DNA from 3 places in the Lysinibacillus sp. genome. Region 2 is predicted to be linked to each of the others. Evidence: riboswitches for the same ligand, from Rfam matches in the RefSeq annotation. Region 2 holds a riboswitch; each other region holds the start of a gene.
The links. Region 2 has a riboswitch for thiamine pyrophosphate ahead of thiM (hydroxyethylthiazole kinase). Riboswitches for the same ligand answer to the same signal wherever they lie in the genome.
Positions count from the first base shown of each region.

Region 1: another riboswitch for thiamine pyrophosphate. It lies ahead of thiT (energy-coupled thiamine transporter ThiT); the one in region 2 lies ahead of thiM (hydroxyethylthiazole kinase).
Region 3: another riboswitch for thiamine pyrophosphate. It lies ahead of RT445_RS09910 (ABC transporter substrate-binding protein); the one in region 2 lies ahead of thiM (hydroxyethylthiazole kinase).

Region 1 is NZ_DAMDAY010000014.1:13,213-20,643, forward strand. Features, by position in the region: gene RT445_RS05420 (SGNH/GDSL hydrolase family protein) at 1-76, shown strand, start outside; gene RT445_RS05425 (exonuclease SbcCD subunit D) at 214-1,371, shown strand; gene RT445_RS05430 (SbcC/MukB-like Walker B domain-containing protein) at 1,368-4,448, shown strand; gene RT445_RS05435 (hypothetical protein) at 4,489-4,611, opposite strand; gene RT445_RS05440 (magnetosome magnetite crystal formation protein family) at 4,667-4,990, opposite strand; TPP riboswitch at 5,118-5,225, shown strand; gene thiT (energy-coupled thiamine transporter ThiT) at 5,345-5,905, shown strand; gene map (type I methionyl aminopeptidase) at 6,187-6,942, shown strand; gene RT445_RS05455 (hypothetical protein) at 6,971-7,431, opposite strand, start outside.
Region 2 is NZ_DAMDAY010000004.1:35,530-42,960, forward strand. Features, by position in the region: gene ezrA (septation ring formation regulator EzrA) at 1-336, shown strand, start outside; gene RT445_RS01890 (GNAT family N-acetyltransferase) at 426-887, shown strand; gene RT445_RS01895 (cysteine desulfurase family protein) at 994-2,148, shown strand; gene thiI (tRNA uracil 4-sulfurtransferase ThiI) at 2,148-3,359, shown strand; gene RT445_RS01905 (alpha/beta-type small acid-soluble spore protein) at 3,505-3,723, shown strand; gene thiE (thiamine phosphate synthase) at 3,795-4,436, opposite strand; gene thiD (bifunctional hydroxymethylpyrimidine kinase/phosphomethylpyrimidine kinase) at 4,426-5,250, opposite strand; gene thiM (hydroxyethylthiazole kinase) at 5,238-6,005, opposite strand; TPP riboswitch at 6,087-6,185, opposite strand; partial or broken gene mbcS (acyl-CoA synthetase MbcS) at 6,376-7,431, shown strand, end outside.
Region 3 is NZ_DAMDAY010000036.1:6,527-13,957, reverse strand. Features, by position in the region: partial or broken gene RT445_RS09915 (DNA gyrase/topoisomerase IV subunit A) at 1-1,721, shown strand, start outside; TPP riboswitch at 1,850-1,960, shown strand; gene RT445_RS09910 (ABC transporter substrate-binding protein) at 2,118-3,113, shown strand; gene RT445_RS09905 (thiamine-binding protein) at 3,114-3,404, shown strand; gene RT445_RS09900 (ABC transporter permease) at 3,404-4,177, shown strand; gene RT445_RS09895 (ABC transporter ATP-binding protein) at 4,152-4,901, shown strand; gene RT445_RS09890 (TatD family hydrolase) at 4,891-5,640, shown strand; gene RT445_RS09885 (hypothetical protein) at 5,688-5,864, opposite strand; gene RT445_RS09880 (solute symporter family protein) at 5,960-7,431, opposite strand, start outside.

The DNA.
Region 1 (7,431 bases), on a different contig from region 2:
ACAACGGCAGTCTACCCGTACAGCTTATGCTATTCAAGGATTTCCTGGCTATAAAGCTTTTATAGAAAACATTTAAATAATCGTTATTAAAGGGCATCTATTTAGATGCTTTTTTATATGAAATCCAATATTGGATAGAACTACTATACTGCTGAATACCACTAGATAGGCAGTAGTCATGCTAAAATATAAAGAAGATTAGGAGGGACTAGAATGAAGATATTTCATACAGCAGATTGGCATTTAGGGAAGCTTGTTCAAGGTGTTTATATGACAGAAGATCAACAATATATTCTGCAACAATTTATACAAGCGATAGATGATGAAAAACCAGATGTAATTGTCATCGCAGGTGATCTATATGACCGTTCAATGCCCCCTATTGAGGCAGTCAATTTACTAAATGATGTATTAGCGAAAATAGTATTAGAGAAGCAGATTCCTGTTTTAGCAGTGGCGGGAAATCATGATAGTGCGGGTCGTTTAAATTTTGGGAGTCGATTGATGAGTGATAGTGGTTTATATATCAAGGGGCAATTTACGAAAGATCATGTCCCTATTATTTTGAATGATCAATATGGAGAGGTACATTTTCATCTTGTACCTTATGCTGAGCCCGCCTCAATTCGTCATATTTTTGAAGATGAAACGATTCGTTCTCATCAAGACGCTATGCAGAGAATTATAGATCATATTACTCAGGATATGGATGCGAGTAAGCGTCATATTTTTGTGGGACATGCTTTCGTCACAAAGTATGGTGAGGAAGAAGCCAATACCAGTGATTCAGAGCGTCCGCTTTCTATCGGGGGCTCAGATTGTGTGAATGCAGCTTTATTTAAACCTTTCCACTATACCGCTCTTGGACACTTACATAAGGCACATTTTGTCTTAAATGAAACGATCCGCTATGCAGGCTCTCCGTTAAAATATTCATTATCAGAGCACTTACATGAAAAAGGCTTTTTAATCATTGAATTAGATGAACACGGTAAAAGCATAGTAACCAAAAGAAAGCTCGTACCAAGAAGAAATTTACGAGTAGTAGAAGGTCAATTGGAGGATCTGTTAAAGCTACCACCGAGTGATGATTATGTCTTTGTCAGATTGACGGATACGACAACCGTCTCTTCACCGATGGAACGCATTCGTAGTGTTTTTCCCCATGCGATGCATGTAGAACGTAAGATACTACGACAAGAGTCACCACGTGAGTTACAAGTTGTAGAAACAGAAAAGCTAGAGGATATAGACTTGTTCCGTTCTTTCTTTACGAATATTATCGGTATCCAGCCAGATGAAGATACGGAACGCCTTTTTACCGAGATGTTACAGGAATTATTAGATGAGGAGCGAGAGACAGTAAAATGAAGCCATTAAAGTTAACGATTACTGCATTTGGTCCGTATAAAGATACTGAGGTGATTGATTTCCAAGAGCTTGGAGAACATCGTTTGTTTGCCATTTCCGGAAAAACAGGCGCTGGGAAAACAACCATTTTCGACGCTATTTGTTATGCGCTTTACGGATCAGGTAGTGGTGAGGATCGCCAGGATACGGCTTTACTGAGAAGCGGCTTTGCTCATGATGATGTCTATACAGCTGTAGAGCTCCTATTTGAAATGCATGGCAGAGTTTATCAAATAGTAAGACAGCCAGGTCATATTAAAGAAAAAAATAAAACGATCACAGGTAAGAAAATAGAATTAGCTGAAGTAAGAGAGGGAAAGCTCGATTATAGCATCGTAGAGAAACAACAAACGCTTGAAGTCGATAAAAAATTGCTGGAAATCATAGGCCTCACAAAAGATCAATTTAGCCAAATTGTAATGTTACCTCAAGGTGAATTTCGCAAGTTATTGACCTCTGACTCTACAAATAAGGAAGTTATTTTACGAAAAATCTTTAAAACAGATCGTTTTGGCGTCATGACAAAAAAACTGGATGCCAAACGGAAAGAGGCGGAGAAGGATTTTGAACGTGCCAAGCAATTAAAGGAACATCTATTAGGTCAAATTGTTGGTGCCTTACCGCAACGTTCATCCTCTTTATTCACCTTGATTGCTGACAATACGGAAAATTTACATCAACTGACACAGGCACTTGAAGAGGAGTTTAGCTACTATAAGAAATGTATAGAGGAAGAACAGCAGCAATATGATGAAGCTTATAGTCTTCATCAAAAGGAGCAGGAATATTATCGACTAGCAAAAACAATAAATGAGCAGTTCGAAGAGCAAGCTAGTCGGCAGCAGAGACTGCAACTATTGTTAAAAGAACAGGATAGATACCGAGCAAAGGAGCAGGAGATTGTTTTAGCAGAACAAGCGGAGCGACTTGTGCCACTTGAACAACAATGTATTGATTTACGTGCTGAACTGAACTTAAAAGAACAAACATTTCAACAGGCTCAATTTAAACTTCAACAAACAAAAGAGCAGCTACAACGGGCACAAGAAAAGTATCAGATTGAAGAGGCGAAAGAGCCTGAACGTCAACAGATGTTGCAGCAGGAATTGCAATTACAGACTTTATTGCCTAAATTTGAAGCCTATGAAAACAATGTGCAGCAGCTGCAAATAGCAGAACAATATGTCGAAACAGCAAAACAGGCAGTAGCTGATAATCTTATGTTATTGGAGAAAGAACAAGGGCAGTTACAGCAATTTTCTCAAACGATGGAACAATATGAAAAACAGGTTGAGCCATATGAAAGCTACTTAGAGCAGTTACCGAAACTTCGTGAGCAGGTAGCATTAATAAAACAAGTAGACAAATACAAAGGGGCTGTAGAGTTAGCTAAGCAGGACGTAGCCACTTCTGACATTCACTATCAGGAGAGTAAAAAGGCTCTACAATTATTAGAGCAGCGTTGGTTGACAAGTCAGGCTAGTATTCTGGCTGAACAGTTGAAGGACGGGGAACCTTGCCCTGTATGTGGCAGTTTGACACACCAGCAAACACATAATGAGCAACAGGAAATGATAGAGCTCTCTGAAGTCGAAGTGTTAAGGGCTAAGGCTTCTTTAGATGAGCGTAAGTACCTAGAAAAAGAAGCGCTCTTGTCATCTGCGCAACAGCTTTATCAAGAAACCTGTCAGCAACTAGAAGAGCAGCACATTACACAGCAAGACCATGCACAGCTCATCTCTACATTAAACAACATAGAGCAAGAGATTGCGACATTAAAAATTGTTCATCATCAATTAGCAGATATGCGATTAAAACTTAAGCAGCAACGTGAGAGAATAGAGCAGCTACGAACTAAACAGATGAACTTAGAGCAATATTTAGCTGAGCAGTTGAAAGAAATGACAAGACTGCAAGCAGTTCTTGAAGAACAGCTTAAACATATGCCAAACCATTTACCAACCTTGCAGCAATTACAGCAACAGCTTACAGATATCAGTAAACAAAAAATGGATTTGCAAAAAAGATGGCAAGAGAGTCAAGACGAATTGCATAGCGCGAAGGAAGCAACAAGTAATGCAAAATTGACGATGGAAATAGCCAAACAAACTTTTGAAGAATTACAACTCAAAATGAATGAAAAACGTCAGCAATTCTCAGCAAGCATGCAGGAGATAGGCTTTGACAGCTACGAGGAATATACAGCTGCCAAACGGAGTTTATTGCAAATAGAGACCCTTCGAAAAGCTTGTAGTGACTATGCTTTACAGGTACACACATTGCAAATCCAAATTACTGAAGGGGCTATGTATCTTCAAGGAAAAGAGCAACAAGATTTAGTGTCCATGGAAGCCAAAGTAGAACAACTTCGTATATCTTATGAGGAAGCATTTAAACGTTTACAACAGTTGAGAGGTTTTGCTCAAGCTTGCCAAGGTTTTATTGAAAGAGTAGAAGAAATAGCGAGGGAGCTTCATTTACTTGAGCAAGAAGCGGGAAGAGTAAAGGAGCTCTATGGATTATTAAACGGCCAAAATTCGAAAAAGCTATCTTTTGAGCGCTATATTCAAATTAATTACTTAGACCAAATTACTGAAGCTGCCAATATTCGCCTTTATCATTTATCAAATGGTCAATTTGAGCTCAGACGTTCAGATAGATTGGAAAAGCATGCGAAACAAAGCGGACTAGGTCTTGATGTCTACGATGCCTATACCGATCAACTACGAGATGTCAAAACATTATCGGGAGGCGAAAAATTTAATGCCTCATTAAGCCTTGCCTTAGGAATGGCAGATGTAATTCAAAGCTTCCAAGGTAATATTCATATTGAAACGATGTTTATTGATGAGGGCTTTGGTTCGCTTGATGAGGAATCATTAAATAAAGCAATCGATACATTAATTGATTTACAGGATTCTGGTCGCATGATTGGCGTAATCTCTCATGTGCCTGAATTAAAATCTGCAATGCCAGCGGTTTTACATGTAGAAAAGACATTAAATGGCCATAGTCAGACATACTTTGAAGTGAAATAAGTGAAAGGCGTATTTCCGAAATAGGGAATACGCCTTTGTTTTATTTTTTTCGAGAAGTGGCTGTAGGAGTTGTTCCTTTTTTTGCAGCCATTACTTTTTTGACGATAGGAATAACAATAGGTGCCAATTTTACAGCAGTTTTCACAACGTTTGATACTTTCATTAAAAAACAGCTCCTTTTACAATTATTACTACCTGTTTCGCTTAAAATTGAAACATTAACGTATTACTCGAACAGCCTGAATAATATTCCATATGACAATACCAAGTGAGACAATGGCATAAACGGCAAATGAAACTAACCAAACAACCATCACAGTATTATTACTTGACGTTGGATCTAATCTTAATGTAGAAAAAACAAAGACAATAAAAAATAGGATGCCAAAAACAAAAGGAATTAAATGAGAGACAAGTGCACGAATTGAATGTCTTTTTACATCACTATCTTTCGTTACAAAGTAAACAATTAATGGGACGATAAAAGGGGCGAAGAAAATACTAAGATAACTAAAGGCAGATAAAATTTTTTGGTTCTCCATAGTTGTACCTCCTTTTTTAATATTTACGCATGAAAAACGGCAAAGTTTCAAAAAAATAATGTATGGAAGAGGTTGTAATCATCCAATCCTTTGCGTACAATGGGATTGTTCAAATAAATTCAGATGTAACGACCACAAGGGGAGCTGATGATGTCAGCTGAGACTGGGCACGTAATGCCTTGACTCTTTGAACCTGTAAGTTAACACTTGCGTAGGGATGTGGATAGAAACCGACACTTGTACGATGTCAGGCTCTGTCCTGGCATCGTTTTTTCATTCTTTAGGAATAAAAAAGATGTCTGCATTTCTATTCCTGCTCTTGTATCCTACATCGGAACAAAGGAGAGAATATGTATGGACAAAAAAAGACTATTAATGCTTGTGGAGATTGCGATATTTGCAGCGATTGGCCTTGTGCTCGATCAAGTATCCTTTAAAGTATGGGCACAAGGTGGCTCTGTTAGTCTTGTCATGGTGCCTATTATGTTAATTGCATTTCGTTGGGGCTTAGTTGCTGGGCTAACAACGGGATTACTTGTGGGTGTTATGCAAACCATGTTTGGTGCTTATATTGTGCACTGGCTTCAAGGATTATTGGATTATGGTGTTGCCTTTACAGTTGTAGGATTAGCAGCTGTTGTACGTGGACCTGTGTTGGATGCTGCAAAAAATATGAACAAAACGAAAATGGCACTTTACATTATCATAGGTACTGTTTTTGCAGGCTTTTTACGATACACAGCACATACAATTGCTGGAGCTGTATTTTTTGCAGAGTATGCGGGTGATCAAAATGCATGGATCTATTCTATCATTTATAATGGTACATATATGTTGCCAGCAACCATTTTAACGGCAATTGTAGGGGTGCTTTTATTCACAGCCGCTCCACAATTAATGCAAAGAAAAGCATAATAAAAGTTTCCTCAAATGATTTATTGTAAAAGGGTATAAAAGCTTTTCGTTCTATACTACTTGATGATATTCGCTTTCGCACAGAATCATTAGCAAAATTATCAACTTTTTTCAACAACAAGCAAGTCCCTTCACTCATGTGAAGGGACTTTTGGTCATGAATAGCTCTTTTAGCACTTTGCATTGTAGGAAAGCATACAATATTTAAAGCGTTTATCGTTATACGCATAAAAAGTTATGTTATATTAAAGAATAGATATTAGATGAAAGGGACGTTATAAATGATTGTAAAAACGCAAGAAGAGATTGAAGCTTTTAAAAAAATTGGACGCATTTGTGCCGAAATTCGTGAAGCCATGAAAGCAGCAACAAAACCAGGTGTTACAACACTTGAGCTAGATGAAATTGCTGGCCGCATGTTTGCAGAGGCTGGTGCTATTTCTGGACCTAAGGGGGAATATGATTTCCCAGGATATACATGTATTAGTGTCAATGAAGAAGTGGCACATGGTATTCCAGGAAAACGTGTTATTCAAGAAGGGGATATTGTGAATATCGATGTTTCTGGGTCTTTAAATGGATACTTTGCAGATACTGGCATTTCATTTGTTGTTGGTGAGGGTTATGAGGACAAAGAAAAACTATGCCGAGTTGCTAAAAGTGCTTTTGATCGAGCAATGACAAAGGTTAAAGCTGGGTCTAAATTAAATCAAATAGGTAAAGCGGTTGAACGAGAGGCGAATGCTAATGGTTTAACTGTTATTATGAATTTAACAGGACATGGCTTAGGTCAATCTTTACATGATGAGCCTAATCATATTTTAAATTATTATGATGCGTGGGATTCTACGATTATGAAAGAAGGAATGGTGCTTGCTGTTGAGCCATTTATCTCAGCAAAAGCAGAGCATATTGTAGAAGCTGGTGATGGTTGGACATTTGTTACACCTGATAAATCGCTTGTAGCTCAAATTGAACATTCAGTTATTGTCACTAAAGATAAACCAATTATTTTAACTTCCTTAGATGAAGAATAGGATATAATTTAAAATCCTGCTAACCAATTTATTTTTGGTGGGCAGGATTTTTTTTAATAAATAAAATACCAACAAAGAGAACACCACATAAAAATAAGGCGGCAGTTGTTACAAGAAGCTCATCAAAACCATTATGTAAAGCGATTCCTAAATAAGCCCAAATAAAAACACTCGGATACATGGTATCAAAGTGATGAAAGCGGATATGTAGTGCAATAGCTCCACCAAGTGTCAGTAAAATTACTGCCCAAAGAGGAGTGCTAAGACCAAAGCCGTTCCAACCATAAGCCGTTAACGTAAAGCTACTATTCGTAATCAAGATAAATGTCATCCATGCAAAATAAATGGAGAAAGGAATACGACCTGACAACGCTTTGTCGTGAAGAGAGTACGTATTATACAACATAAATAAGTACAAGACCAAAAGCAAGGTGATGCCAAGAGAAACAATAAATAACTCATGATGCCATACATATATCGTTAAGGCTT
Region 2 (7,431 bases):
TATGTTGTCATGCAAAGCCTACAAGAAGTACCACTGAATATGGGTACAGTTCATAATAATTTAAACGCAGCAACTCTTTGTGTAGAGGAAGTTAAAGTAAAGGCACATGAATTAATAGAAAATGTCATGCTAATTGAGCGCATCATTCAGTACGGTAATCGACATCGTGCAACAAATCCAAAATTAAATATGCGATTAAAAGAAGCGGAAGAGGCGTTTCATCAATTCCGTTATGCGAAAGCATTAGAAGATGCAGGAACAGCTGTGGAAGAAATGGAGCCAGGAGCTTTAAAACGTATTCAAGAATTGGTAGCAGAAGAGACTATGTCAAAATAATTCAACATTTGAGCTGTCTAAAAAGTATAGCGATTACTTTTTAGACAGCTTTCTTTTTAGTATAGAGAAAAGGTGTGGTACGGTTGAAAATGTTAATACAAGAAATGAATGAAAAGTATGCAATTGAAATTTTAAACTGGCATTATGAATCCCCATACAATTTTTATAATAATGACTTAACTGAGGAATCCTTACAAGAAATGCTTGAAAATCCGTACTATGCTATTGTGAATGAGCTAGAGGAGATAATCGGTTTCTATTGTATTGGTACCGCGGCACAAGTTCCAAAAGGACATGAGTTTAAAGCATATATAGAAGATTGTATAGATATAGGGATCGGTTTGAATCCTAATCTAACCGGTCAAGGATATGGTACAGCATTTTTTGCGTTTATTTTAAGTACCATCCAACAAGAACATCATCACCCACTTCGTTTAACTGTTGCCGAATTTAATAAGCGAGCAATCCATCTTTATGAAAAATTCGGTTTTGTCAAAGATATGGAATTTTGCACACCCATAGCTTTTGTCACGATGTTGAAAAAAGAGTGAAGTACCAATTAAAAATGGAAGAATCGTTAAAGTTAGTAGTCAATCGCCAAAGATTGCGTTATGATAAATACCGTTAAATCAACGTTTTGAAAGTGTGTGAAAAATTATGGTTAATACAATTTATTTAGATAATAGTGCTACAACAAAACCTTTAAAAGAGGTTATGCAGGCATTTATGACTGTGAATGAGCAGTATTATGCCAACCCAGCATCTATCCATGCCATGGGAGTTGAATCAAATGATTTATTAATGCGTGCGCGGGAGCAAGTAGCAGATATTTTGCAAACAGAGGCAAAAAATGTGCTATTTACTTCAGGTGGTACAGAGTCAAATAATGCAGCTATTTTTGGAATAGCACATAGTAATACGCATATAGGAAAGCATATTTTAACGACTGAAATCGAACATCCATCTGTCTTGGAAACAGTTAAACAACTCGAAAAAGAGGGTTATGATGTTGAATACCTTCACGTTAATCAAGATGGTGTCATTTCATTAGATGATCTACGTACTAAAATTCGCAAAGATACTATACTAGTTAGCATCATGCATGTAAATAATGAAATGGGTGCTGTCCAACCTATTTATGAAGCAGCTAAAATAATTCATGAAATGAGTCGGGCATTCCTTCATGTGGATGCAGTTCAAAGCTTTGGAAAATTAGCGGTTTCCTTCAAAGGAGAAGAAGGACCAGACTGTATTTCCATCTCTGGACATAAAATTCACGGCTTTAAAGGCTCAGGTGTATTAGCGTTCCGTAAAAAATTAAAATGGCAGCCATATGCCCTTGGCGGAGGTCAGGAATTTGGATTGCGTAGTGGAACTGTAGCTGTTCCGCAAGCAGTCGCTTTAGCAAAAGCGGCTCGATTAGCTGTTGAGACGATGAAAGATCGAGCTACTAAATACCGACAATGGCAGAATGAAATTCGTGCTCAGCTAGAAGGATACGGCGAAGCGGTGCATATTTTATCGACTCCACAGGGAGCTGCACATATTTTATCTTTTAGTGTTCGTGATTTAAAAGGGGAAGTCATTATTAATGCCATGCAAAAACGTGGCATCATTGTGTCAACCTCAAGTGCTTGTTCATCTAAGCAAACGAAAACAAGTCATGTGGTAGAAGCTCTACACCTGGATGAGCATTATAAAAAGGGTGTCATTCGTATTAGTTTTGGAGCACATAACACAGTTGAAGATATAGAACAATTGAAACAAGTATTAGCAGAAGTAATAATGGAACTTAAAGGAGAAATAATGTAATGATTTGGAAAGAAATACTAATTAGATATGGCGAGCTTTCAACAAAAGGTCGTAATAAAATGGATTTTATCCGTAGATTGCGTGAGAACATTCGTCATGCTTTCGCGGATTTAGGACACCTTCATATTCGTACAGAACGTGACCGTATGTTTATTGCTATTGAAAGTGAAGAACAAATGCAGACGCTAATTACTGGATTACCTAAAATTTTTGGTATTCAATCATTCAGCCCTGTTGCTGCATGTGAAAAAGATATGGAAAGTATGAAGCAGCTTGCTATTACAATAATGGAGACATTTAAAGATGAGCAACATACTTTTAAGGTAGAAGTGAAACGAACTGATAAATCATTTCCTTTAGAATCGCATGCTATCCAACGTGAAATTGGTGGCTATGTTTTACCACAATTTCAAAATTTATCTGTCAAAGTAAAGCAGCCTGATATTGAGCTGCGCGTAGAAGTACGTCATGATGCAACGTATATGATGGCGCAGGTCATTCAAGGTGCGGGTGGGATGCCTGTAGGATCGAATGGAAAATCGTTATTAATGCTATCTGGTGGAATTGATAGTCCTGTCGCAGGTTATTTAATGATGAAGCGTGGCGTACGTTTAGAAGCTATTCACTTCTTTAGTCCACCATATACAAGTCAAAACTCATTAGAGAAAGTAAAGGTACTTGCAAACGAACTAACGAAATTTGGTGCTAGTATTCGATTACATGTCATTCCTTTTACTGAAATTCAAGTACTTATTAAAGAAAAAGTACCTTCTAATGTTTCGATGACAACAACACGTCGTATGATGTTAAAGGTGGCTGATCAAGTACGTGAAGAGATAGGAGCTCTTGCAATTGTGACAGGGGAAAGTCTGGGACAAGTAGCAAGTCAAACGCTAGAAAGCTTGACGGCTATCAATGCTGTAACGAATACGCCTATTTTACGACCATTGATTTCAACAGATAAATTAGAAATTATCGATATTGCAGAAAAAATTGGCACATATGAAACATCTATTCAGCCATTTGAAGACTGCTGTACAATATTTACACCTGCCAGCCCAAAAACAAAGCCAAAGCTTGAAAAGGTAGAGCATTATGAAAGCTTCTCTGATTTTGATGAACTCATCGAGCGAGCAGTAAAAAATCGAGAGGTCTACATTTTCCCTAAAAAAGAAGAACAGCAACAAGATAAGTTTGCAGATCTATTATAAGGTATCTACAGCCGTTTCAAAGTCAATTTTGAGACGGCTTTTTTATGTTATTTTATCTATGCCATTAGAGGTACAATTTACCTCTAAAATTTTTGTATTAAAAATCTAATATCGCACATTCTATATTCACAAGGAGGTGAGAGACATGGCTTCAAACAACAACCGCAGTTCAAACCAGCTTGCAGTGCCTGGTGCACAACAAGCACTTGATCAAATGAAATACGAAATTGCACAAGAATTTGGTGTTCAATTAGGAGCTGAAGCTTCAGCTCGTGCCAACGGTTCCGTTGGTGGTGAAATCACTAAACGTCTTGTACAAATGGCAGAATCTCAATTAAAAGGTATGCCAAACAACAACCAATAAATGCTGACTAAGCATTTATAAACTTAAAACCAGTGACCGTAAAAAGGCACTGGTTTTAGTTTGTTTAAAAATCAACCATTTATGCGTGTCACAGACCTTAACGTATTTACTGTATGCTTAATATCTATACTTTCACAGATAGCTGAAATAACAGCAATACCATCTGCCCCAGCTTGAAATACGGCGTATGCATTGGTAGGGTTAATTCCACCAATCGCTACAATTGGTAATTCAGGATAGAAATTGTGAGCTTGCTGCAAAAAATTTGTACCACATGGTGATTGTGCATCCCGTTTTGAAGTTGTTGCAAAAATCGGACCAATACCTACATAATCTGCTTGATGGATAATGGCTGTTTCTAGTTCGTCCTGGGAATGCACAGAAACACCAAGAATCATATTACCAATTTTTTTACGTGCTATGCTAACATGTAAATCATCTTGTCCGATATGAACACCGTCCGCACCAAGTCGTAATGCAAGTTCGACATCATCATTGACAATAAAAGGAACGTTATATTGTTGACATAGTTTTTGACATTGACGTGCAAATTGTTCATAGGCAAATCCAGTTAATGCATGGGAACCTTTTTCTCGAAATTGAAACATGGTAATTCCAGCTTGCAACGCTCTCTCTAGTACATGAAGGGGATTCTGATGACTAACATTGCTTGTGCCCATAATAAAATAAAGTTGTAAATCCTCACGTTTCATAAATCAACACCTCACAGGAATCCTTATGCAGTTGATAAGCAAAATGATTTGTTGGTCCATAACCATGACCAATAGATAAATCATGTAAAATTGCTAATTGAATAAATTTTTTAGCTTCGATAATTGCCTTATCCATCGCAAAACCTTGACCAAGAAAAGCAGTGATTGCTGCTGAAAATGTGCAACCTGTGCCATGGGTATTGGACGTTTGGATACGTGGAGTTTGCATAGAAAAAGATTTACCGTTTTGAAAAAATACATAATCAATAGCAAAATTTGGATCTGCTAAATGGCCACCTTTAAGAATGACGCAATGTACACCTAATTGAAAAAAAACTTGAGCTACTTCACGTATATCTGAAACATCATGTATTTTTCTCCCTGTCAGAGCCTCTGCTTCAGGGATATTGGGGGTAACGATCGTAGCAAGTGGTAGTAGAGAAGAGCGCATTGCTTCAATAGCTTCTTGCAGTAATAAGCTTTCTCCACCCTTTGCAATCATTACTGGATCAACAATTAGTGGGATGTTTTGATTATGAATCATATGTGCGATAGCTTTAATAATATCAGAGGAATAAAGCATCCCTGTTTTAATTACAGCAATTGAAAAATCTTCGATTAAAGCTTGAAATTGTTTTTCAACAAAGGAGTGATCAATAGGGAAAACTCCTGACACACCCATTGTATTTTGTGCTGTCAAAGCTGTAATTACTGAAGTACCAAACACCCCTAATTCCTGAAATGTTTTTAAATCAGCCTGTATGCCTGCACCGCCACCACTATCTGAGCCTGCAATCGTCGTTACAATATGCATGAAGCTTCACCATCCTTCGATAGGCGATAAAGAGCATTTAGTAAAGCTATTTGGAAATCACCAATATCTGATGTAAACGCTGACGCCAGTACCGCAGCTTTTTTATAGTAAGTTAATGTGTCCGCTAATTGTCTGTATGGATTATGGCCTGCAATATAGGCGGCACCGCAAATAGCACTAAGTAAACAGCCTGTCCCTGTTACCTCGGTCATTTGCATATTCCCGCCATTTATCCATTGGCTATCCACACCATCTGTTATAAAATCTCGTTCTCCTGTTATGATAACAATGCATTGATAATGTTGGGCTAATAAAATCGCCTCTTCTTCTAAAGCAATGGAGCCATTCCCACTATCGACACCTTTTTGTTGCCAGTCAACATTGGCTATTGCTGCTAGTTCCCCAACATTACAACGAATGACCGAAAAATGTACTTCCTCAAGCAAGTATCGTACCGTTTCTTTTCGATAAGTAGTGGCACCAGCACCGACAGGATCTAAAATGACTGGAATTCCAAGTTTATTGGCCATTTTGCCTGCTAACAACATTGATTCTTTAGTTCGATCATTGAGTGTACCGATGTTAATTAACAAGGCTTGAGCGAGTGCTACCATTTCCTCTACCTCACGGCTATCATCGGCCATAACCGGGGAAGCGCCTATTGCTAATAAACCATTTGCTTGGAAATTTGCTACCACATAATTTGTAATACAATGAATCAGTGGTTGCTGTTGACGGATTGTTTGAAATATCATCGTAGTCCTCCTTTATGGATGGACGTAAGCATGCAAAAAAGGCTCTTTTTGTGTAAAAATGCACGAAAAAGAGCCTTTCATCAATAGATGTTTATTGCTCCCTACGTCAGTATTAACTAACAGGTTCAAAGGGTCAGGTTTTACCTTCTCAACTCTTGACGAGTCCCCCTGCAATCTTGCTTTTAGTTGACCAAAATGTACCATACTTTTCAATTGTATTCAATAGCAAGTTTACCTATCGACAAAATGTGACCGATGCCATATAGCAGAGTATGATAGTTGTCATGACTTTTCCAAAATTAAGCGCAAACCATTGAAAATGCTGAAAAAAGAGTTTTATAATGTGTCATAGCAAAAGGGGGCATTTGCCATGAAGAGACAAGATTTAGTTGCACCAGAATGGTATAACATAACAGATGAAATTGAAAAATATGCTCAAGATACAACAAAAAATGCATTAATTATTTACGAGGAAAATAAGGATGTACAATTTATTACATATGCATATTTACTTGAAAGGGCAAATCAAGCTGCACACGTATTCACGATGCAAGGTTTATCAAAAGGTGATGTGATTTTAGTGATGGTACCTCGTTCAGTGGAAGCATATATTGTATATATTGCAGCATTGAAAGCTGGATTAACCATTATTCCGAGCTCAGAAATGCTAAGAACTAAAGACATTGAATATCGCATCAAGCATGCGAATGCTAAAGGAATTGTTGCTTACGAGCCTTATATTGATCAATTTGATCAGGTGAACAATTTACAAGGAATGCAACAATTTGTTATAGGGAAGGCCCATGAACCTTGGCAACCACTTTTAGAAAAAATGCGCATTCAACCTACAACTTACATAAGTTCTTCTCCAACAAAAAGTACAGATACTGCATTCTTAGCTTATACAAGTGGTACAACAGGAAACCCAAAAGCAGCTGTACATACTCATAGCTGGGGCTATGCACATTTACGAACAACAGCACCACACTGGTTAGGTGTGCAAGAAGATGATATTGTTTGGGCGACAGCAGCACCAGGTTGGCAAAAATGGATTTGGAGTCCGTTTCTAGCAACATTAGGGAGTGGTGCTACTGCATTTGTATATAAGGGGAAATTTGATGCATCTACCTATCTAAGGTTACTCGAAAAATTTAAAATAAATGTTTTATGTTGCACACCTACAGAATATCGTTTTATGGCAGCACTAGAACATTTACATGAATTCGATTTAACGGCACTTCGTCAAGCTGTATCAGCAGGAGAGCCTTTGAATAGCGAGGTCATTAACGTATTTTCGAAGACTTTCGATTTGCAAGTCCGAGATGGCTACGGTCAGACGGAAAACACATTACTTGTTGGCACAATGGTTGGAATGGAAGCTAGAATTGGTTCTATGGGAAAACCAACTCCTGGCAATAAGGTTGAA
Region 3 (7,431 bases), on a different contig from region 2:
GTAAAATTATTGTCCGTGCACAAGCGGTTGTGGAGCCTATTAAGGGTGGTAAAGAGCAAATTGTTATCACAGAATTACCATACGATGTCAATAAGGCGAATCTTGTGAAAAAAATTGATGAGCAACGCGTAGATAAACGTCTTGAGGGGATTGCGGAAATTCGTGATGAATCTGATAGAACTGGCTTACGTGTTGTCATTGAACTGAAAAAGGATGTACCAGGACAAGGAATTCTTCAATACCTATTTAAAACAACGGATTTACAGGTAGCATATAATTTTAATATGATTGCCATTCATAATCGTCGTCCAACAATGATGACCTTACCATTATTATTGGATGCCTATATTGCCCATCAAAAAGAAGTAGTCACGAACCGTTCCATTTACGATTTACAAAAGGCGAAGGATCGTTCCCATATCGTGGATGGGTTAATTAAAGCCCTTTCCATTTTAGATGAAGTGATTGCAACAATCCGTTCTTCTAATGATAAAAAGGATGCCAAGCTTAATTTACAGGCGAAGTTTGATTTTACAGAGGTACAGGCAGAGGCGATTGTCAGCTTGCAATTATACCGTTTAACCAATACAGACATTACAGAGCTTCGACAAGAACAGGACGAGCTAAATAGGTTGATTGCTAAGCTAGAGGGGATTTTACAAAGTGAGGCAAAGCTTGTACGTGTCATTAAACAAGAATTGCTTGATATTAAGAAACGCTTTACAGAGCCTCGTCGCTCAAGAATTGAGCAAGAAATTGAAGAGATTAAAATTACCTTAGATGTTCTTGTACCAAGTGAAGAGGTTGTCGTAACCGTAACGAAGGATGGCTATATTAAACGTACTTCGACACGTTCACATGCCGCCTCAAATGGTCAGGATTTTGCGATGAAGGATTCGGATTACTTATTGTATGAAGCAACCTTAAATACACAGCACCATTTACTCCTATTTACAAATCGAGGCAATTATATTTATCAGCCTGTTCATGAGCTGCCAGATATTCGCTGGAAGGATCTTGGTCAGCATATTTCAAGTATCGTGCCAACGGGTGAAGATGAGTCAATTATCGCTGTATATGGCTTTGAAACATTTGATCAACCAAATACGTACATCTTCACTGCGACAAAGGATGGTCAAATTAAACGCTCTCCACTTGCCGATTACGCGGTGACACGTTATTCAAAACCAATTAAAACGATGAATGTGAAGGCTGGCGATGCCATGATCTATGCAGCGTTTGTGACGGATGACGTGGAATTGATGTTAACAACAGATACGGCTTATTCAATTCGTTTCCCAATGGAGGAATTACCAGTAACAGGTGTAAAAACAGGCGGAGTAAAGGGCATTACGCTAAAAGATGGGGAAGCCTTAGTCGGTGTGAATGTGCTACAACCTGATCAAACGCAATATGTTGTCATTGTGACACAGCGTGGGGCTGTTAAGAAAATGAATGTCGCAGAGGTTGAAGTAGCCAGTCGTGCAAAACGTGGTCTAAAAGTATTAACAGAATTAAAAGCAAATCCGCACCGCATTGTGGCCGTTATTCAAGCAACAGATGAGGAGCAAATTGTTATTGAAACAGAAAAAGGTGTGCAAGAGGTGTTAGATGTCCAAGCATTGACTCGTGCTGATCGCCATTCCAATGGATCGTTTAAAGTGGATATCGCAACAGATGGGGCTATTTCCCATGTTCTAACGACCCAAAAGGAACAATAACCAAGCTTTTTTAACGCCCAGTCTCTTTTGTGAGCTGGGCTTTTTTTGGTGTAAAACGGTTAAACCAAATTAGTACCTTGTCTTTTAAGAGTAACTATGGGTATAATAATCAACGAAAAGTTCATAGCGAAAGAATGTAGGGGGGCTAGTAGTTGCTAGCTGAGATTGTGTCCGATAGACGCTGACCCTTTGAACCTGATTTGGCTCGTACCAGCGTAGGGAACATCTATTCAAAAAAGCAAAGTTTTGAAGATTGATTGCAATTTACGTCTGGGAGGAATCCTAGGCGTTTTTTTATATTTTCAAACACCTCTTGCCCATCGTATTTACGCTTTCTTTCTGGTGACACGCATTCCTTTATGAACACTTTCATATTACAAACTGGGAGGACCTAGCATGAAAAAATGGTTATTTATTCTATTGGCTGCACTTGTAACATTAGTGGGCTGTAGTGACAAGGAGGACAAGCAGGCAACTGATAAGCTAAAAAAGGTGTCAGTAGTACTGGATTGGACTCCGAATACAAATCATACAGGGCTGTATGTCGCGAAAAAGCTTGGTTATTTTGAGGAACAAGGCTTAGATGTTGATATTATGATGCCAGGGGAAGCGGGAGCAGATCAGCTTGTAGCTTCTGGTAAGGCAGAATTTGGGGTAAGCTATCAGGAAGGCATCACACAGGCACGTGTCCAGGATGTACCACTTGTTTCGATTGCCGCCATCATTCAGCATAATACATCGGGCTTTGCTTCGATTGCTTCTAAAGGGATTACCTCACCAAAGGATTTCGAAGGTAAAACTTATGGCGGTTGGGGAGCCCCACTAGAGCAAGCGGTACTCCAATCGTTAATGCAAACAGAAAATGCCGATATTAATCAATTAGATATTGTCAATGCAGGTGATTTAGATTTCTTCACGATGATGGAAAAAGATATTGATTTTGCGTGGATTTATTATGCATGGACAGGTATTGAGGCAGAGCTTCGTGGGGAAAAGATTAATATGTTGTATTTAACGGATTATAGTGATCAGTTGGATTATTATACGCCTGTTTTGGCTACTAATGAAAAAATGATAAAGGACAATCCTGATGTTGTAAAAGCCTTTGTTGCAGCTGCTTCTAAAGGTTATGAATACGCAATCGAGCATCCGAGTGAGGCTGCAGATATTTTACTAGAAGCGGCACCTGACTTAGATAAAGAATTAGTGCATAAAAGTCAAGAATGGTTAGCTGATAAATATCAGGACGATGCGAAGCAATGGGGAGAGCAAAAGCTTTCTGTATGGGAAAACTATGCTAATTGGATGTCTAGCAACAAGGTATTAGAGGGCGAGTTTGATGCAAAGCAAGCCTTTACGAATGATTTCTTACCTAAAAAGGAGGCCAAATAAATGGCAAATTCATTAATCAGTGTCCAAATTATCCCGAAAACAGAGAAATATGAGGATGTCATTCCTTATGTGGATGCAGCCATTGCTGTGATTGATGCATCTGGTGTGAAATATGAAGTACATCCGCTAGAAACGACGATGGAAGGTGAGCTGTCAACATTGCTTCAACTTATTGAGAAAATGAATGACAAGATGATAGAGCTTGGTGCTATTAATGTGATTACACAAGTGAAAATACTCTATCAGCCAACTGGTATTACCATGGATACATTAACGGAGAAATATCAGTAATGAAACAAGCGTTTCAAAAGGGAAGGACGATCATCTTTATCGCCTTCCTCTTATTCATCTGGGAACTAGTCGTGCATGTGGCTGAAGTTCCCCATTGGCTTCTACCTGCACCAAGTCGTATTCTGATGGAAGGCTTTCAATCGTATCCAACCTTTTTACCACATGCTTTGGCTACGGTGCAATTGGCCATATTAGGTCTTGCTATTGGTATTGGTTGTGGATTAACGGTAGCTATTGTGTTGCATCGATTTTTGTTTATTCGGGAGTTGTTTTATCCGATTTTGATCATGTCGCAAAATATCCCAATACTTGTCTTAGCACCGCTGCTCATAATATGGTTTGGCTTTGGCTTATTACCAAAGCTCATTATTATTTGCCTTGTGTGCTTTTTCCCGATAGTCATTGCGGCCATGGACGGATTTCGTCAAACTTCACCTGAATTAAAGCACTATTTTGCGATGATTGGTGCGACAACTTCGCAAACTTTTTGGAAATTGGAATGGCCGCATGCATATCCTGCTATATTTTCAGGCGTTAAAATCGCTGCTACATACAGTGTCATGGGTGCTGTCATTGCAGAGTGGCTTGGTGCGAAAAAGGGTATTGGCGTATATATGACCTTAGCTCAATCCTCCTTTCGCACGGATCGTGTATTTGTCGCGATTTTTGCCATTGTTTTGTTAAGCTTACTGTTGTTTAGCAGTATACGATTTATAGAAAAAATCATGGTGAAGGGGAGAGGCAACCATGCTCAGCATTCAAAACATCAGTAAATCCTTTGATGCCCTGCAAGTCCTTGAAGATCTGTCCTTTGAGGTTAAGGATGGCGAGTTTGTAGCTATTGTGGGTCCTTCAGGAAGTGGTAAAAGTACGTTGTTTCAATTAATAGGTGGTGTCTCTTCAATCGATCATGGGGCCATTTTATTAAATGGAGAGGATTTACAGCAAAAGAGAGGGACGATTGGCTATATGCCCCAGCAGCCTTGTCTATTGCCTTGGCGTACCATCTTAGAGAACGTTACCATCGTGGAGGAATTACAGCGTAAACCAAACGTCGAACGTGCCAAGGAATGGCTAGAAAAGGTTGGTCTTGGGTCCTTTATCGATGCCTATCCAAATGAACTGTCAGGCGGCATGCAACAGCGAGTCTCCTTCATACGTGCCTTAGTTAGTGATAAGCCCATTTTATGCTTAGATGAACCCTTTTCGGCGCTAGACGAATTTACGAGATTGGAAATGCAGGCATGGCTTTTATCTATCTGGGAAGAGTACCGGAAATCTATTCTATTTGTTACGCATAGTATAGAAGAGGCTCTCTTTTTGGCAGATCGAATATTAGTCTTAACGAAAAGGCCTGCAACGGTTAAAAAGGAAATGATCGTACCGTTTGCTAGACCTCGCCGAGAGGAAATTCGTCATTCTGCTGCATTTACAGCCTTAAAGCAACAATTATTTATGTATTTACAAGAAGAAAAGGGTGATATGCATGCTGATTGATGCTCATATTCATTTAGATCAGTATAAAGATGAGGAGATTCCAACTTTGCTAGAAGATGCCGATTTTGTCATTGCGGTTAGCATGCATTTGACATCATGCCAAAGGACATTGCATTTATCAAACAGCTATCCTCAAGTTAAGGTAGCTTTTGGCTTTCATCCTGAACAGTCTTTACCAAGTCAATGTGAAGAGGATGCACTATTTGATTGGATTCGTTGTCATGCAGATGAAATGGTCGCTGTTGGAGAGGTTGGCCTTCCTTATTATTTAAGGCAAGAACATGCTATTGATGACCGTCCTTACGTGGTGCTATTAGAGCGTTTTATTGTTTTGGCAAAGGAACTTAACAAGCCGATTATCTTACATGCTGTCTATGAGGACGCTGCCATCGTATGTGATTTGCTTGAAAAGCATCAGTTTCATCAAGCTCATTTTCATTGGTTTAAAGGGGATGAAACTGTAGTGAAACGCATGATTCAGCATGGTTATTTTATTTCCATCACCCCTGATTGTTTGTATGAAAAAGAAATTCAACAGTTGATTGAAACGTACCCTATTGAACTCATGATGGTCGAAACAGACGGTCCTTGGCCGTTTGAAGGTCCATTTACGAATAAGCGAACATCTCCGTGGATGATGCATTCGACGATTGAGGTGATCGCGCATATTAAGGGGCTGTCAACACAGGAAGCGGCTAAAATCATTAGTGAAAATACTAAGAACTTCTATCAGCTTTAATAGTTCTTCTGCATTAAAGTTAAGAAAAAAGCAGTATAGGGTACGAATTAGTCGTCCTTATACTGCTTTTTATGTTTTGAGTAATCATGCTCTAATTTTTCATTCTTTGTTTTTGTTACACGTTCATGTGTACTAAAGGAGATCGATTGTCGATTTTTTTCAACATCCTTGCCTACTGTCCGTTTAACATGCATTCGTTGCTTTTTAGCTTTAGATTGTGACATACATTTACCCTCCAATCCTTTCTAACATTATAGTAGCGAATAGGGGAGAAAAAGTAAAACCTCGTAAGCAAGATACTTACGAGGTTCTCATGGTATTAGTGAGATACGTCCTGTACAGAAATACCTGTGTTAGCTTTCACGTCTACTTCACGATATTTCGACTCATCACTTTCTTTAGATAGTAATGTGCCAATAAAGCCACCAAGGAAACCAAGTGGTACAGAAATTAAAGCAGGATTCGTTAACATGATTAATGGTTCACCAACGAAAATGGCCTTACCTTCAACTGGATTCCACACGTTTGGTGAAATAGCTACTAATACTAATGCTGAAATTAAACCTGTTAACATCGCTGTTACAGCACCAGCTGTATTAAAGCGTTTCCAATAAATTGTGTAAATGATAACTGGAAGGTTAGCAGATCCTGCAATACAGAATGCTAGAGATACTAAGAATGCAACGTTTAATGTTTGTGCACCAAGCGCTAATAGGATAGAAATAACAGCAATTGTAATCGAACCAATACGAGCTGCAAGAACTTGCTCTTTTTCTGTAATTTTACCCTTTTTAATAATTTGTCCATAAATATCATGTGATAGGGCAGATGCACCTGACAGTACAAGACCTGCTACTACTGCAAGAATTGTTGCGAATGCTACCGCACAAACAAATGAGAATAGAATGTCGCCACCAAGTGCTTCTGCAAGAAGTGGGGCAGCCATGTTACCAGCTGCGTTTGCCGCGATAATGTCTTCTTTCCCAACGAATGCTGCTGCACCGAAACCTAAGAAAATAGTTAGAACATAGAAGATACCTACAATCCAAGTTGCCCAAATAACCGAAGAACGAGCTGTTTGTGCGTCTTTTACTGTGAAGAAACGCATTAAGATATGTGGTAGCCCCGCAGTCCCTAATACTAACGCAATAAGCATTGAGATAGTATCAAGTCCATCCGTATATTTTAGACCTGGGTTTAAATAAGCAGCACCACTATCAGTAGCTGTTGTCATTTCTTTGAACATTGTAGATATACTGAAGCCGAACTCTTTTAATACTAAGAACGAGATAATTACTGTACCTAACATTAAAAGACAAGCTTTAATGATTTGTACCCAAGATGTTGCAGTCATACCACCGAATAGTACGTAAGTTGTCATCATGAAACCAACGATTAATACGGCGATCCAATAGTCGATTCCTAAAAGTAATTGAATAAGTGCTCCTGCACCAACTAGTTGTGCAATCATGTAGAATAAAACAATTGTAATAGTGCTTAAAGCAGCTGTTCCACGTACTTTTGCGTTATTGAACCGCGCTGTAATCATGTCAGCTAATGTAAATTTCCCTAAGTTACGTAATGGCTCAGCTACGATGTATAACACCACTAAGTAAGCTACTAAATAACCAATAGAGAAGAAGAATCCGTCAAATCCAAATAATGCTACTGCACCAGCGATACCTAGGAAAGAGGCTGCTGATAGATAGTCACCAGCGATAGCTAGTCCATTTTGCCAGCCTGTTAAGCCACCACCAGCAGTGTAGAAATCACTTGCTGAAGATGTACGTT